Regions from separate parts of the Halomonas sp. HAL1 genome, predicted to be linked through region 3. Evidence: predicted binding sites of a transcription regulator. Region 3 holds the regulator's gene; each other region holds the start of a gene.
The links. The regulator sigma-54, encoded in region 3, starts transcription at its own class of promoters, with help from an activator protein. The targets are predictions, from matches to a motif close to TGGCACNNNNNTTGCTNT.
Positions count from the first base shown of each region.

Region 1: a site for sigma-54 is predicted at 2,113-2,130, ahead of Q3Y66_RS17085 (NCS1 family nucleobase:cation symporter-1). Genes of this name have one in related genera too.
Region 2: a site for sigma-54 is predicted at 2,033-2,050, ahead of Q3Y66_RS06350 (sugar phosphorylase). Genes of this name have one in related genera too.
Region 4: a site for sigma-54 is predicted at 2,189-2,206, ahead of Q3Y66_RS18505 (urease accessory protein UreD). Genes of this name have one in related genera too.

Region 1 is NZ_CP130610.1:3,667,406-3,671,578, forward strand. Features, by position in the region: gene Q3Y66_RS17080 (LysR family transcriptional regulator) at 1-401, shown strand, start outside; gene Q3Y66_RS17085 (NCS1 family nucleobase:cation symporter-1) at 460-1,977, opposite strand; gene Q3Y66_RS17090 (nitrilase-related carbon-nitrogen hydrolase) at 2,586-3,452, shown strand; gene hydA (dihydropyrimidinase) at 3,484-4,173, shown strand, end outside.
Region 2 is NZ_CP130610.1:1,332,816-1,336,988, reverse strand. Features, by position in the region: gene ribBA (bifunctional 3,4-dihydroxy-2-butanone-4-phosphate synthase/GTP cyclohydrolase II) at 1-94, opposite strand, end outside; gene ribD (bifunctional diaminohydroxyphosphoribosylaminopyrimidine deaminase/5-amino-6-(5-phosphoribosylamino)uracil reductase RibD) at 205-1,371, opposite strand; gene nrdR (transcriptional regulator NrdR) at 1,368-1,871, opposite strand; gene Q3Y66_RS06350 (sugar phosphorylase) at 2,083-3,849, shown strand; gene Q3Y66_RS06345 (TlpA family protein disulfide reductase) at 3,969-4,173, shown strand, end outside.
Region 3 is NZ_CP130610.1:1,555,277-1,559,449, reverse strand. Features, by position in the region: gene lptC (LPS export ABC transporter periplasmic protein LptC) at 1-360, shown strand, start outside; gene lptA (lipopolysaccharide transport periplasmic protein LptA) at 372-881, shown strand; gene lptB (LPS export ABC transporter ATP-binding protein) at 893-1,642, shown strand; gene Q3Y66_RS07315 (RNA polymerase factor sigma-54) at 1,766-3,181, shown strand; gene raiA (ribosome-associated translation inhibitor RaiA) at 3,280-3,588, shown strand; gene Q3Y66_RS07305 (PTS sugar transporter subunit IIA) at 3,593-4,063, shown strand; gene rapZ (RNase adapter RapZ) at 4,153-4,173, shown strand, end outside.
Region 4 is NZ_CP130610.1:3,989,128-3,993,300, reverse strand. Features, by position in the region: gene urtD (urea ABC transporter ATP-binding protein UrtD) at 1-575, shown strand, start outside; gene urtE (urea ABC transporter ATP-binding subunit UrtE) at 575-1,282, shown strand; gene Q3Y66_RS18515 (hypothetical protein) at 1,360-1,698, opposite strand; gene Q3Y66_RS18510 (DUF1272 domain-containing protein) at 1,712-1,939, opposite strand; gene Q3Y66_RS18505 (urease accessory protein UreD) at 2,247-3,131, shown strand; gene Q3Y66_RS18500 (urease subunit gamma) at 3,159-3,461, shown strand; gene Q3Y66_RS18495 (urease subunit beta) at 3,487-3,855, shown strand; gene ureC (urease subunit alpha) at 3,852-4,173, shown strand, end outside.

The DNA of each region.
Region 1 (4,173 bases), 2.1 Mb from region 3:
AAACCCGACACCTTTATGATGAGCCTTCCTACCTTTACTGTGCCGCAGGGCACCCGCTGTTTGCGGAAAACGATGACACGCTCAGCGTTGCAGATATCGCACGACACGCAGCTATTTCACCTCGTTATCCGCTGCCAGTTGAGGCACGCCAAGCCCATGATGCGCTCACGCTACGCGCGTCGGCATCCGATCGGGAAGGCGCTGCGTTTTTAATTCTTACCGGGCGTTTTATCGGCTTCCTTCCTGAACACGTGGCCGAACAGTGGGTCGCGGCAGGCAAAATGCGCGCCCTTCTCACGCCCAGTCAGCACTACCGTATTCCGTTTGTGCTGGTCACCCGTCATGACCGCCGCCCAAACCGAGTGGTCGATGCTTTTTTAAGTTTAATCAAAAGTAGCTAATCTAAAAGCCAGGCTTCCGTGCCGGGCTTTAAACATAGCTATTGATTACCACTACTGATTAACGCTGCTCAGTGACCTCGCTGGCCATTAACGGCACAGGCCCTGCCTGCGGAGACGATGCCACTACTTGGCTGGCAGCATAGTAAACAATCGCCCCCAGCGCCGACCCAGTGAACCACCCATAATCGTAGAACCAGTTCATCGTGCCTGTCACCAGAGAGATCAAGGTAAGTAGCACCGGCACACCAAAGGCGATAAACCCAGCCATGTTCACCGCAGGATAGGCGTGGTTATCCATATAGAGACTAGGCACATCCAAGCGCTGCTTTTTAATCAGGAAGTAATCCACCGCCATAATACCCGCTATCGGGCCGAGTAGGCTGGAGTAGCCAAGCAGCCAGTTGGAGTACATCTGTTCAAGTGATACGCCTGGAGGAATCACGCCTGCTTTTTGCAATAGATCGTAGCCCATTAGCAACACGCCCACCGCACCGGTCATCAGCACACCGCGGGTCTGATTGATCAATTTGGGCGCAATGTTTTGGAAGTCATTGGTAGGCGAAACAATATTCGACGCGGTGTTGGTAGAGATCGTGGCAATAATGATCAGCAGCATTGCCATGACCACCCAGAAGGGACTGTCGATATAGCCAATCAAACGCACCGGGTCGGCAACGGTTTGGCCCACCAGCGTTTCAGACGCCGCGGTTAACACGACACCGAGGGCAGCGAAGAAGAACATCGTCAGCGGCAGCCCGATGATCTGGCCAGCAATCTGGTCTTTCTGGCTTTTGGCAAAGCGGCTGAAGTCAGGGATATTAAGTGACAACGTGGCCCAAAACCCCACCATGGCGGTCAAGCCTGCAAAGAAATAACCATAAACGGAAGCCCCCTCAGGGCGTGATGGTGGCTGCGCCAGCAGCTCAGTCATCGACATGTTCGGCCACGCCCACACCATCAAGCCAATGCCCACCGCTAACAGCAGTGGCGCCGCCAGCGTTTCCAGCCACTTGATTGATTCCGCACCGCGGATCACCACATAAAGATTCATCGCGCCGAAAACAAAAAAGCCAATCACCTCCCCCACGCCCCCAAGCGCAGCCCAAGCGGGAATCAACTCAGACAACAGCAAGTGAATCGCCAGCCCACCGAACATGGTCTGAATACCAAACCAGCCACAGCCAACTAACGCCCGCACCAGGCAGGGCACGTTGGAGCCTAAAATGCCGAAGGATGAACGCAAAACGACAGGGAAAGGAATGCCAAATTTGGTGCCAGGAAAGGCGTTCAGCGTCAGGGGAATCAGGACAATAATATTCGCCAATAGAATGGCAAACAGCGCTTCCCCTACGCTCAAGCCAAAGTAGGCAGTTAACACCCCGCCTAACGTATAGGTAGGAACACAGATCGACATGCCGACCCACAGCGCGGCGATGTTCCATTTGCTCCAGGTACGCTCGCTGGCCTGGGTGGGTGCAATATCCTCGTTAAAGCGTGAACTACCTCGCACGTCACTGCCTACATCAAGCTCTATCAGCCCACCTCGATCCACCATCTGAGAGGTTGTTTCGGTCATCTTGTTTCTCCTCAGTATTGTGTTGTCTAGCCCAGGCTATGTCTGAAAACTAGCTGTGCTCGCTGACTTTTAAGCCAAGTCCTAATAAGACAAGCCCTAACTCACACGGCCAGTGGAGCTTCCCAGACAGAATTAAAAGCAATAAGCGTGCCTACTTATAAAACCAAAGCAATTAACTCATTGATTAAAAAGCTGCCCTCCTAGACAACAATATTATTGTTAGCTTGTTACCTTTTAAATTTACTCTCTCCAAACAAAAACCAATTAAACAAAGCTAGGTCAAAAAAAATATTTGCACCAACTTTAAACAATACGATGCTCGATATATCGTCAATTATTAAACCTATCGCATGATTTTTAAGAATAAAAAAATATACCCAAAACAGTGCACAAGCTCACCAAAAGAGTGAAAAGTGCAACGTAAAAAAATAAAAACAAACAAACTCAACGAGTTAAATGCAATTTATCTAACATCGATTAAAGACTTGCTAAAACCACTCATCCAGCGCTACTTTCAACAAAAGCTGTCTTTTACGTCAGCTTTATAAAACTCATTCTCAAGACACTACAAATATACGCTACACACCAACAATCAGAGGAAGCGTCTCATGCAAAAGATGAAAATTGGGCTGATTCAGATGGGGCTGAAAACCAGCACGGATCTTGAACCTGAGGCTATTCGCGATGCCATGAACGAGGCACACCTGCCGATGATTCAACAAGCGGCTGACCAAGGCGTGCAGGTGCTGTGCTTCCAGGAAGTCTTTAACCAACCCTATTTTTGCCCCAGCCAGGATGGCAAATGGTATGCCGCCGCCGAGCGGGTGCCAGAAGGCCCCACCTGCCAGATGATGCAAAAACTGGCTGCTGAGCACCGCATGGTCATTATTGTGCCGGTGTATGAAGAGACCGAAACCGGTGTTTATTACAACACCGCCGCGGTGTTCGATGCCGACGGCAGCTATCTGGGCAAGTATCACAAGACGCACATTCCCCAAGTGGCGGGGTTCTGGGAGAAATTCTTCTTTAAACCGGGCAACTCCAACTGGCCGGTATTCGATACCGCCTACGGCAAGATCGGCGTGTATATCTGCTACGACCGTCACTTCCCCGAAGGCTGGCGGGCACTGGCGCTCAACGGCGCCGAGGTGATCTTCAACCCTTCCGCCACCGTGGCCGGTCTTTCTCAGTATTTATGGGAGCTTGAACAGCCCGCCTCCGCTGCCGCTAACGGCTGTTTTATCGCCGCCATCAACCGCGTGGGTACCGAAGCGCCTTGGAATATCGGCGATTTTTACGGCTCCAGCTATATCGTGAATCCACGCGGCAAAATTGAAGCCCAGGCCAGCGAGACCGACGACGAGCTACTGGTACACGAGATTGACCTGGATATGGTGCGCGAGGTGCGCAACAACTGGCAGTTCTTCCGCGACCGCCGCCCCGAGACCTATACCCGTCTCACCGACGGCGAATAATTCCCTCAATCAATTATCTAAGGAGCGAACCATGAGTTTATTGATCAAGGGCGGCACCGTGGTCACCCACGCGGATACCTACCGCGCCGATGTGCTGTGTGTAGACGGTAAAATCCACGCGATTGGCACTGACTTAGAAGTACCCGAGGGCTGCGAGACGGTGGATGCCAGCAACCAGTTGGTAATGCCCGGCGGTATCGATCCCCATACCCATATGCAGATGCCGTTTATGGGCGCGGTGGCCAGCGAGGATTTCTATACCGGCACCGCCGCGGCCATGGCGGGCGGCACCACCACCATTATCGATTTCGTGATTCCCAGCCCCGGCCAGTCGCTGTTGGAAGCCTTTGAAACCTGGCAAGGCTGGGCGGAAAAAGCCGCCACCGACTTCGCTTTCCACGTGGCAATCACCTGGTGGGACGAGAGCGTCAAAGAGGAGATGGGGACGCTGGTACGCGAGCACGGGGTCAACAGTTTCAAGCACTTTATGGCCTACAAGGGCGCCATCATGGCCACCGATGATATTCTGGTGGAAAGCTTCTCGCGTTGTTTAGAGCTAGGCGCAATCCCCACCGTACACGCGGAAAACGGCGAGCTTGTGTATCACATGCAGCAGAAACTACTCGCCCAGGGCATGACCGGCCCAGAAGCGCACCCGCTTTCCCGCCCGCCCCAGGTCGAAGGCGAAGCCGCGAGCCGGGCGATTCGTATTGCCAGCACC
Region 2 (4,173 bases), 220 kb from region 3:
CCTCATCGTCCATGAGAATCACCATTTTGCCCTGGCGGATATCTTCCACCAGCTCGGCGATAGGGGCTAAGCCTCTAGAGGAGGAGTGCGCCATGGAATCTCCAAAAGTTGTCGCGTAACGTTGCCGCAAAAAAGCTGTTGCGCCAGCTTGTAACGAAAAGTCGTCACGAAATAAGGTTGTCACGTTAGCTGCGATTTCGCGCGTCAGGGTACCTTGCTATCGCCAGTTGCGCTAGTCGACTGAGGGGAAGCGATAATGCGCCAATCGCGCCCCACCGCTCGCATATCATGAATGGTTAAACGTCGCTGATCGGCCATGCGTGAGAGCCCTGGCAGCGCAAATAGCGGTCGTGCCTCTCCACCCAACAGCGTGGGGGCGACAAATAGCTGCAGCTCATCGACTAACGCCGCATCAAGCAGAGCACCCGCCAGGGTCGCGCCGGTTTCTACCAGCAGCTCATTAACCTGTTCGCTTTCGGCTAACCAATTCAGCATCAAGGCTAAATCAATGCGGCCATCACTACCGGCAGGCAACACATGCACCTCGGCGCCCGCTTTGGTTAACCGTTCGCGCTTTTGAGCCACATGGTCTGGGGTGGTCACCACCAAGGTTCGCCCCGGTTCGCTTAAACAGGCGGCCGCCAAGGGCAAGCGCAAATGGGTATCTAACACCACCCTCAGCGGTTGGCGCTGTACCACCTCATCGGCATTGGCAAGCGACAACTGCTCAGCGCGAAGAGTAAGCCGCGAGTCGTCCATAATAATCGATTCAACGCCGCTTAATATCGCACTGGAGCGCGCTCGCAGCCGCTGCACTTGCGTTCGCGCTTCGGGGCCGGTAATCCACTGAGACTCGCCTGAGCCCATGGCAGTACGGCCATCCAAACTCATGGCCATTTTCAGGCGTACAAAGGGGCGCTGCGTGGTCATTCGGGCAATAAAGCCTGGGTTCAATGCCCGCGCTTCACTTTCAAGCAGGCTTACTGCCACCTCAATACCGGCTTCCTCAAGCAAGCGAATACCCCGGCCACTAACCTGGGGGTTGGGGTCCTGCATCGCAATCACTACCCGTGCCACCTTGGCCTTTTGCAGAGCAACCGCACAGGGGCCGGTACGCCCAGTGTGCGAGCAAGGTTCAAGGGTGACGTAAGCCGTCGCGCCCTGGGCCCGTTCACCGGCCGCGTTTAAGGCATGGATTTCCGCATGCGGCTCACCGGCTCGCCGATGAAAGCCTTCCCCGACGATCTGCTCATCGCGCACAATCACACAACCGACCCGAGGATTAGGATCGGTGGTGTAAAGCCCTTTGCGCGCCAGCTTTAGCGCCTGCGCCATAAAACGGTAATCGTCTTGGCTAAACAGGGCACTCATTTTGGCGGCTCGCTAGTGTGTCTCACTGTAGAAGAGGGCTCTTGATCGGGCTCTTGGGAAAGCCGATCAATCTCAGCACGAAACTCATCCAAATCCTGAAACTTGCGGTACACCGAGGCAAAGCGGATGTAAGCCACATGGTCGAGGGTTTTAAGCGCCTGCATCACCGACTCACCAATATCACGGGCGTTGATCTCACGATCGCCTCGGGCACGAAGGGTTTGACGTATGCGCTCGACGGCCGCTTCAATGGCTTCCGCGCTGACCGGGCGCTTTTCAAGCGCACGCAGCATGCCCGCCCGGAGCTTGGCTTCATGAAAACTTTCCCGTGATCCGTCTGACTTCACCACGCGAGGCATTACTAGTTCAGCAGTTTCGTAAGTGGTAAAGCGCTCCTGACAGCTCGCACACTGGCGACGACGACGCACTTGATCGCCATCGGCTACCAACCGCGAATCGGTCACTCGAGTATCGTTTGCACCACAAAAAGGGCAATGCATAGCGGTCAACCTGTTGTCAGCTCGTGCGGGCGTGCCGCACGAGTTAGCGTGTTATAACCTGGCAATGAATATGCTATTAATGGCGTTTAAACCGGCATCAACGTCTTAAGCTAATGGATGTTAGCGTTTAAACGCGCTATCAACCTCGCATTGTAACGATTTGGCACACAAGCTGCAGCGTTTGTGGCAGATTGTTTATCAGGAGCCACCCATGTCCCCCTTTGAGCAGACCGTGCACGGCTACCTCAGCCACCTATACGGGCCGCGTGCTGGCGAAGTGCAGCGCCGCTTAAATCAACACCTTGAGCATTTTCTGTCGCTTGCACCGTTTTCGTCTGCCCCCGGCGATGCTCCTTCCAAAAACGCACCTTCATGGAGCGAAAAAGATCAGTGGGTGATTAGCTATGGTGACTCCATTATAGAAGAGGGTGTGCCGCCACTGGCAGTCCTTAGCGATTTTCTTCAAGCGCGGCTGGGTGAGCGTATCAGCGGCGTGCATGTGCTGCCCTTCTTCCCGTGGAGTAGCGACGACGGCTTCTCGGTGATCCACTACCGGGAAGTGAACAGTGAGCTTGGCGACTGGTCGCATATCCGCGAGCTCGCCGGTCATTACGACCTGATGGCCGATTTGGTGCTCAACCATGTTTCCAGGGAGTCGCTCTGGTTTGTGGATTACCTGAGCGGCAGCCTACCCGGCCGCGACTACTTCATCGAAGTTGACCCTGACACCGATGTCTCCCAGGTAGTTCGCCCCCGCAGCAACCCGTTGCTGGTACCTGTTTCAACCCGGCGCGGCACTCGTTATCTATGGGCAACCTTCTCCGAAGACCAGCTCGATCTAAACTTTGAACATCCGGATGTACTGCTGGAGTTCGTCGGTATTCTGCTCTTCTACCTGGAGCAGGGCACACGGATTATCCGCTTGGATGCGGTGGCTTTCTTATGGAAGCGGTTGGGCACCTCCTGTATTCACCTGCCGGAAACCCACACCGTGGTGCGTTTGCTTCGCGCGATTGTCGACCATGTCGCCCCAGGCACTCTGCTGATTACCGAAACCAACGTGCCGCACCAAGAGAACATCAGCTATTTCGGGCTTGAACGGCTCCCCAAGGGGCCGCCCGATGAAGCGCACATGATTTATCAATTCACGCTGCCACCGCTGCTGCTCCATACCTTAACCCGTGGCGAGGCCAGCACGCTGCAAACCTGGCTTGCCAGTCTGCCGGTTCTGCCTGACCACTGTACTTACCTGAATTTTACCGCCAGCCATGACGGTATTGGTGTGCGCCCACTGGAAGGCCTACTGCCCGATCACGAGCGCGATGCACTACTGGAGCTGATGCACAAGTTCGGCGGTTTTGTCAGCATGCGGAGCAACCCGGATGGCAGCGACACGCCCTACGAGATCAACATCACCTGGTTTGAAGCCATGCGCGGCACTCGCCGTGGCCCGGATCCATGGCAAATAGCCCGCTTCCTATGCAGCCAAGCGATCATGCTCAGCCTGCAGGGAATTCCAGCCCTCTATATCCATACGTTAACGGGCACACTCAACGATGTAGAAGGCGTTGAGCGCAGTGGTCGCCTGCGCTCGATCAATCGGCGACGCTGGCAGCGTAGCGAGCTGGACCTGCTACTGGATAGTCCTTCCACCCCTACCCACGATGTGTTTCATGCCTTAAACCGGCTGCTGGATCAGCGTCGTCAAGAGCCCTGTTTCCATCCCACTGCTGCCCAGCGGGTGTTGGAGTCGCCACCAGAATTGTTGGCGGTGGAACGTGGCCCCCTGCATGATGGCCGTCGCCTGCTGGCGCTGTATAACGTTACCGACCTGCCGCTCCCCTTAGCGAATGTGGGTGAGGCGGTAACCCAAGCGCTGAACCAACACGCATGGCACGCGCTTGACCCAAGCAACCCGTGGGAGGCCGAAGGCGCCCTTCCGCCTTATGCGGTGCGCTGGCTGGTGGCCACCGGTTAGTCGCGGCGCCTCGCTCGCCAGTTGCGACATAACGTCCCAGGGGCGACTAACATAATCCTTAAATAATCTAGTGCTGCGATGATGCCAGTCCAAGATCACATGAAGGATCGTTACTGGTTATGTTGCAACAAAGCATCGCCCTTGGCCCGATGGGCTTTAGTATTCACCAGCTATTGATCGGCCTGGCCTTTTTATTGGCACTGCTGGCTGGCGCGCTGTTGGGAAGGCGCCATCGGGTAGCCGTCAGCGATACGCTGTTTACACTGCTGCTGGTTGCCCTTGTCGGCGCGCGCCTGGTTTTTGTCCTGCGTTACTGGGGAGAAT
Region 3 (4,173 bases):
CTTATTCATACGCCGCAGCGAAGCGAAACCTGGACGGAAGAACCTCAAGCGGTACTGTATGATAGTGAGAATCGTCAGTGGCTGGCTAGCGCCGAAGTAGGCACGCTCAACACTGTTACACAGGCCCTGCTGATGTCTGGCTCGGCCAGACTGATCGCCCCGGATGAAGGCTGGCAGCTTGATACCGAGCTATTGCATTATGATGGCCTTAATCAACATGCTTGGAGTGAAACACCGGTATTACTGCAGCAACCACCCCAGCAAATGAGCGCTTCACGTATGGACGCGTGGCTTAACACCAGCCAGGTCCGCCTAAATGATAATGTGCGCGGCACACACCCCCCGGCCACGCAACCTTAAGAGGAGCCGCCATGAAAGCCATTATTTATACAGCCCTTTTCTCCACCACTCTTTTTGCCCTCACGATGCCGTTATCGGCAATGGCCCAAACGTCACAACAAGCCCCTGTAGAAGTAGAAGCCGACCGCTTAGATCTGGACCAGCGGGCGGGCACCGCCGTTTACACCGGGGATGTAGATATTCGCCAAGGCGAAATGCAGTTGCGAGGCGAACGGGTAGAGATCGAACGCAACGAGGCTGGCGAACTATCGAAAGCGACATCCACCGGCGAACGCGCCTACCTGCGTCATCAAGTTGAAGGCCAAGATGGCCCCACTGAAGGCTGGGCGCGACGGATTATTTATCACGTCGCTGAGCGCCGCGTAGAGCTGATTGACCAAGCCGAGCTGATCCAGCTCGAGGATACGTTCACCGGCGGGCGCCTTGAGTATTTTATTGACCGTGAAGTGATTCAAGCACGCTCTGACGTTGACGGCAGCGAGCCCCAGCGCATACGTATGACCCTTCAGCCTGAACAATAGGGAGCCAAGCCTTGGCAACTACAGACACTGCGCCAATCAAAACCCTATATGCCCATCACTTGGCCAAAAGCTATAAGCGACGTCGAGTCGTTAAAGACATCAATTTAGAGATCTCCCAAGGCAGCATCGTGGGCTTACTGGGCCCTAACGGCGCGGGCAAAACCACCTCGTTTTATATGATTGTGGGGCTGGTGAAATCCGATGCTGGCAAAGTGGGTATCGACGATGTAGATCTAACCCGCGCCCCAATGCATGAACGCGCTGCGGCGGGTATCGGCTACCTTCCGCAAGAAGCGTCTATTTTTCGTAAATTATCGGTTGCCGATAATATTATGGCGATACTCGAAACACGCAAAGAACTCAGCCGTAGCGACCGCGAGCAGCGCCTGGAAGCGCTACTTGAAGATTTTCACATTACCCATATTCGCGACAACCTGGGCATGAGCCTTTCAGGCGGTGAACGCAGGCGTGTGGAGATTGCTCGCTCACTGGCGACAGAACCCGCATTCATTCTGCTGGACGAGCCCTTTGCTGGCGTAGACCCCATTTCGGTGGGCGAGATCAAAACCATTATTCGGGCATTAAAGCAGCGCCACATCGGCGTACTGATTACCGACCACAACGTTCGCGAAACCCTGGATATTTGTGATATCGCCTACATCGTGGGCGATGGTCAAATCATCGCCAGCGGCTCTCCAGCCTCGATACTCACTAACCAGAAAGTGAGGGAGGTTTATTTAGGCGCTGATTTCCGCCTCTAGCTTATTTTTCACTTCTAATTAGCGCTCTACAACAACTTTACTACCAATGGCATGCTTATTGCACTTGCACCTGAGACCTACTCGCACTAGGGTGGAGCATTCTGATTAACGAGTGGTTCTCAGATGGTCATGAAAGCTTCTCTTCAACTGCGCATGGGCACACAGCTGACCATGACACCTCAGCTGCAGCAGGCCATTGCCCTGTTACAGCTATCAACGCTGGACTTACGTCAAGAAATTCAGCAGGCCCTAGATGCCAACCCCATGCTGGAACAAGAGGATGAATTTGGCGAACAGGCTGTCAGCGAGCCCAAAGAGGAAGAGTGGTCAGAGAGCATTCCCACCGAGCTCTCGGTAGATAGTGACTGGTCTGATACCTACCAAGATATGGGCAGTCACGGTGGCACCAGCAGCGAAGGACCTGATTTTGAGCGCCAAGCGGCTGGCCAGAGTCTTCATGGGCACTTGCTGTGGCAGCTAGCCATGACTGATTTTGGCGCGCGAGAGCAACTTGTCGCAGAAAGTCTTATCGACGCGTTAGATGCTAATGGCTATTTAACTCAGCCGCTCAACGACATACGTGAAGGGCTTCGCGCTCAAGGTATCGACGGGCTTAGCCAGCGCGAAGTAGAAACCATTCTGCTTAAGCTTCAGCAATTTGAGCCAACAGGAATATTCGCCCGCGACCTGCGGGAGTGCCTGATGCTGCAGCTGGCCACTCTTCCCGATGATACGCCGTTGCTGGTTCCTGCCCGCCGCTTAGTACGGCAGTTTCTGGAAGCGCTCGGCAAAGATGACATGCGCTTACTAAAACGCCGCCTGGGACTCGATGATAACCAGCTGGCTGATGTCATTCTCCTCATTCGTAGCCTTGATCCACGCCCGGGCAGCGCCTATGGCGATACCGATGATAGTTATGTAACGCCCGACCTGGTCGTACGCCATGACCACGAAGGCTGGCACTTAGAGCTCAATCCTGAGGCATTGCCAAGGCTGCGCATTCAGCCCGACTACGCAAGCTTAATAAAGCGTGCGGATAAAAGTCAGGACAATCAGTTTTTAAAAGAACACTTGCAGGAAGCACGCTGGCTGATCAAGAGCCTCTCTAGCCGCAACGATACGCTACTGCGCGTTGGACGCGAGATTATCACCCGGCAAATTGGCTTTTTAGAACACGGCGAAGAAGCCATGAAGCCGCTCATATTGGCCGATATCGCCGAGGCCGTGGAAATGCACGAATCGACTATTTCCCGGGTAACCACTCAGAAATTTATTCATACGCCTCGCGGCGTATTTGAACTCAAATACTTTTTCTCAAGCCAAGTCAGCGGCCAGGATGGAGACAGCCATTCAAGCACCGCTATCCGCGCTCGGCTTAAGAAATTGGTTCAAGAGGAGCCGCCAGGCAAGCCGCTTTCTGATAGCCGCTTAGTCACGCTATTAGGAGAGGGGGGAATTCAAGTAGCGCGTCGAACGGTGGCTAAATACCGTGAAGCCATGGGCATTCCCTCCTCTAGCGAGCGACGTCGTTTGCGCTAGCACAAATCAACGTTTTAGGGAAACTCTCGACAAGGGCTTTGCAACGCGGCAAAAAGGGTTACAATCGAAGTACAGTCCGATGGATAAGGAGTACGTCAATGCAAGTTAATATCACTGGTCATCACGTAGAACTGACTGACGCCTTGCGTGACTATGTCAACGAAAAGCTTGAACGTGTAGAGCGCCATTACGACAACATAACCACGGTGCAAGTCACCTTATCTGTGGAGAAAGAGCGCCAGCAGGCCGCCTGTACACTGCACGCAGCAGGTGCTGATTTACATGCGGAAGCCCTAGACAGTGATATGTACGCCGCTATTGACGCATTAGCGGACAAAATTGATCGGCAACTCGTTAAACATAAGGAAAAAGCACAAGCTCGCGCCCAAGGCGCAGGCGTGCGTTAATTCAATGACGTTGGAAACCATACTCCCCCCGGAACGGGTTCTCTTTGACGTACCCGGGGGCAGCAAAAAAAGGGTGCTGGAATTTTTCAGCACCTTTATTGCCCAAAATATCCCCAGTCTGGACAGCCAAGAAGTGTTTAGCCGTTTAATTGGCCGTGAGCGCTTAGGCAGTACCGGGATTGGTAACGGCGTGGCTATTCCCCATGCGCGTAGTCCTCACTGCTCGGCCCCGATTGCTGGTTTTTTAAAACTCGCAGAAGCGATTGATTTTGATGCTATCGACGGCGACCCGGTGGATCTGGTGTTTGTATTGCTAGTTCCAGAAGAGGCTGATGACACACATCTCTCTCTGCTCGGCCAGGTAGCTACCATCATGAACGATGCGGATACGCGTCAGAAACTGCGTAAAGCAGGCAGCCAGCGCGAACTACTTGAGTTGCTTACCGCTAAAATTCGTGAGCAAACAACCTCCTGAAAGCCTAAACCTGCCAAGCGGTACTCAACGGCAGGTTGTTTTGCGCTCGCCACCCTTAACGCAGCTTGATCAAAGCAAAGAGAGACTCTATGCAACTTGTGATCATTAGC
Region 4 (4,173 bases), 1.8 Mb from region 3:
TGTGGTTCGGTAGCCGTCATAATTTGCTGCACATGAACGAGCCCGATATCGCCAGCCTGGGCATTGGCCGCAAGTTTCAAAAGCCGACGGTATTCGAAGCGCTGTCGGTATTTGAAAACCTGGAGCTGGCTATGGCCGCCGACAAGCGGATCTTTCCCACCCTGACCGCCCGCATGACCGGCGAGATCAAAGACCGCATCGACGAAGTGCTGGAAACCATCGGCCTGACGGCACTGCGCCATCAGCCCGCAGGCATTCTTTCCCACGGCCAAAAGCAGTGGCTGGAAATCGGCATGCTACTGATGCAGCGCCCGCGCCTGCTGCTGGTGGATGAGCCGGTAGCGGGTATGACCGAGCAGGAGATGGAGCGCACCGCCGAACTGCTCACCGGGTTGGCTGGCAAGCAGTCCGTGGTGGTGGTGGAACACGATATGGGCTTTGTGCGTTCGATTGCCCGCCAGGTGACCGTGCTGCACCAAGGCAGCGTGCTGGCGGAAGGCACCATGGATCAAGTCTCCAACGACCCCAAAGTAATCGAGGTCTACCTGGGTGCCGATGACGAGGAGGCCGCCTGATGCTAGCCATTGAAAAGCTCAACCAGTTCTACGGCGAAAGCCACACCCTGTGGGATCTGGATTTGGACGTGCCCACAGGCCAGTGCACCTGTGTGATGGGCCGAAACGGCGTGGGTAAAACGACACTGCTGAAAGCCGTGATGGGCGAGGTGGCCGTCAAAAGTGGCGAGCTGCGCTACACCGCCGAGGCAGACGAGATCGAGCTGACTAAAAAAGCCATTGAAGCGCGCTCACGGTTGGGGATTGGCTATGTGCCCCAAGGACGGCAGATATTTCCGCTGCTGACTGTAGAGGAGAATTTGCGCACCGGCCTTGCCGCCCGCAGCGACGGGCTGAAAAAGATTCCCGAGCGGGTCTACGAGCTGTTCCCCGTGCTCAAGGAGATGAAAAACCGCCGTGGCGGTGATCTATCCGGTGGTCAACAGCAGCAGTTGGCCATTGGCCGTGCGCTGGTCATCGAACCCAAACTGCTGATTCTGGACGAACCGGGGGAGGGCATTCAGCCCAATATCGTCGCCCAGATCGGCCAGGTGATTCGTCAGTTGATCAACGAGGATGGTCTCACGGTGCTACTGGTGGAGCAAAAACTACCTTTTGCCCGCAAGTACGCCGACTGCTTTGTGATCATGGATCGCGGCCGCCCGGTAGCCAAAGGCGAGATCAGTGAACTTTCCAATGAGCTGATCAAGCAGCATCTGACGGTATAGGGCACGGTCGTGGGTTTGTGCCCAATACCACGTTTAGCGGCGGCCAGGGTGCCGTCGCTTAACGCGGCCAAGAAAGTTTACTCAATCACGTAATTGGCGGCCCCAAGGCCCGCCTCACTAAAACGAATTTCCACAGGGAATTCAGAACCGCACCCCTCAACAACCCACACCTCACTCCAATACCTGGACCCTTCACTCCCCTGCGGCATAGAGATCACGTAAGGCTGGAATGACTCGGGAGCGCTACAGCCAAGGGTTGCCACTTTTGCTGCCACGGCGGGCATAGCATCCTGTATGAGCTGCTGATTAGAGAGTGAGCCTGCCTGGATTGCGCCTTTTGGCAATGACTGCGCGGCACCGTGGCTGCTCACTAGGCTGAGTAGAAGTCCGGCGGAAAGAACAGCAGATCGTTTCATTCGTTATGCTCTTTTAAGGGGCCTTTACAATGCGCTCTGATGAAGCAGGGTACTTATCCAGCAAGTGGCTGGGCCTAACGGGTCGCGGCGAAAAATGGCCGCCACAATTGGGGCATGACCCAGCCAGCACGCCGTTGGCGCACTCAGGGCAAAATGTGCATTCAAAGGAGCAAATGACCGCCGCTGCATCAGGGGGTAAATCCTTATCGCAGCATTCACAGTTAGGGCGAAGTTGAAGCATGATTAGGCTCCTGAATAAAAGCTTATATAAGCGCCATGCTAAGCGGTTGTCTAGCCGTGTTAGCTCCCTTTTAATCGATATATTTACTTGCTGATGCAGCCTAGTTGGCAGGATAAGCAGCGACTGCGCGTTCTTGTTTGGTGCAACTTGTAATTTTTTTGATCTTTTGTGGTGCATTGAAAGTTTTAGGTGTAGAGAGGCATTGTTTAACTCATTGTTTTAGAAATTGAAAATAGTTTTTCACCATTTTGGCGCATTAATTGCACTGCTTAGCTAACGGCTTACTGAAAGGAAGCGATAGCTAATTATGATGCTATGCGATATCGCAAAATCTCCCCTTGCCTCTGGCCACCGCTTTGATCAAGGCCGCCACTGGGCGGCTTCGTTGGACTTACGTTTTGCTCATCGCGACGGCGTTACCCGCATGGTACAGGCGCGCCACCAAGGCCCGCTGCGGGTGCAACGGCCCTTCTACCCAGAAGGCCGGAGTGAGGCGTGCCATGTGTACGTGCTTCACCCACCGGGCGGGCTGGTGAGCGGCGACGCGCTTACCATTAGCGCTCATGTCGAGCGTGGTGCCCATGCGCTACTCACAACGCCTGCCGCCAATAAACTCTATAAAGCCGACAGCCAGGGCGTGGCTTGGGCCCAGCACACCCGGTTAAGCGTTGAAGATGGCGCCACTTTGGAGTGGCTGCCCCAGGAGACCATCGCCTTCGATGGCTCGAAAGGCGAGCAGCGCACCCATATCGAGCTGCATGGCAGCGCCCGCTGCCTGGGCTGGGAAGTGATGGCGCTAGGCCGCCCCGCTAGCGATTTACCTTACGTTTCAGGCCGCATTGAGCAACACTTCCGTTTAACCCTGGACGGCAAGCCGCTGTGGTTAGAGCGCCAACCGTTAGACCCACTACACCCACGCTTTGCTGGGCGCTGGGGGCAGGGTGGCGCCACGGTGCAGGCCACGCTCTGGGCGGTAGGCATTGAAGATGCACCTGCGGCGATTGAAGCGTTGCGTGAAGCGCTACCGGATAACGCACGTTGGGCGGTGACCGTTCGTCATGGCGTGCTGCTATTACGCTACTTGGGTAACTCGCGTAATGAAGCCTGGGCATTATGCGAGCAGGCTTGGCAACTTTTGCGCCCCCTGTGGATTGAGCGAGACGCCCACACACCGCGTATTTGGTTAACCTAATCGAATAGATTGCTGGAGAAACGCCCCATGGAATTAACCCCGAGAGATAAAGACAAGCTGCTGCTGTTCTCAGCCGCCCAACTGGCGGAGCGCCGCAAAGCACGTGGTTTAAAGCTTAATTACCCCGAAGCGGTAGCGCTGATCAGCTTTGAAATTATGGAAGGCGCCCGGGATGGCCGCAGCGTGGCCGATTTAATGAGCTATGGCCGCGAGATACTCAGCCGTGAGGATGTGATGGACGGCGTCGCCGAGATGGTCGACGAAGTGCAGGTGGAGGCCACTTTCCCCGACGGCACCAAGCTGGTTACTGTCCACACACCTATCAACTAGTTTTCAGCAACCAGGAGAGCGCCTGATGATTCCCGGTGAGTACAAGTTAAAAGAGGGTGACATCGAACTGTGCGTGGGCCGCGAGCGGATTAGTGTCGAAGTGGCCAATACCGGCGACCGCCCCATTCAGATTGGCTCCCACTACCACTTTGCGGAAGCCAATCCCGCGCTGGTGTTTGATCGTACTAAAACCCGTGGCTTTCGCCTGGACGTAGCCGCTGGCACCGCTATTCGCTTTGAGCCCGGCCAAACCCGTGAAGTCACGCTGATTCCATTTGTCGGTAAGCGTGAAATTTACGGCTTCCGTGGCGATGTCATGGGCGCGCTACTCTCTACCGCGCCCGATGCCGCGCGAAAAGCACAGAAACCAGGCGAAGCTGGAGGTCAGTCATGAAGCCGACCAACAAGATCAGTCGGCAAGCCTACGCCGATATGTACGGCCCCACGGTGGGCGACCGCGTTCGTCTGGGCGATACCGAGCTGTGGATCGAAGTCGAGAAAGACGCCACCCACTACGGCGATGAAGTGAAGTTCGGCGGTGGTAAAGTCATCCGCGACGGCATGGGCCAAAGCCAGCGCGCTGACGACACGGTCATGGATACCGTCATCACCAACGCGCTGATTCTGGATTGGTGGGGCATCGTCAAAGCCGATGTCGGTATTCAGAACGGCCGTATCGCCGCGATTGGCAAGGCGGGCAACCCAGACGTAC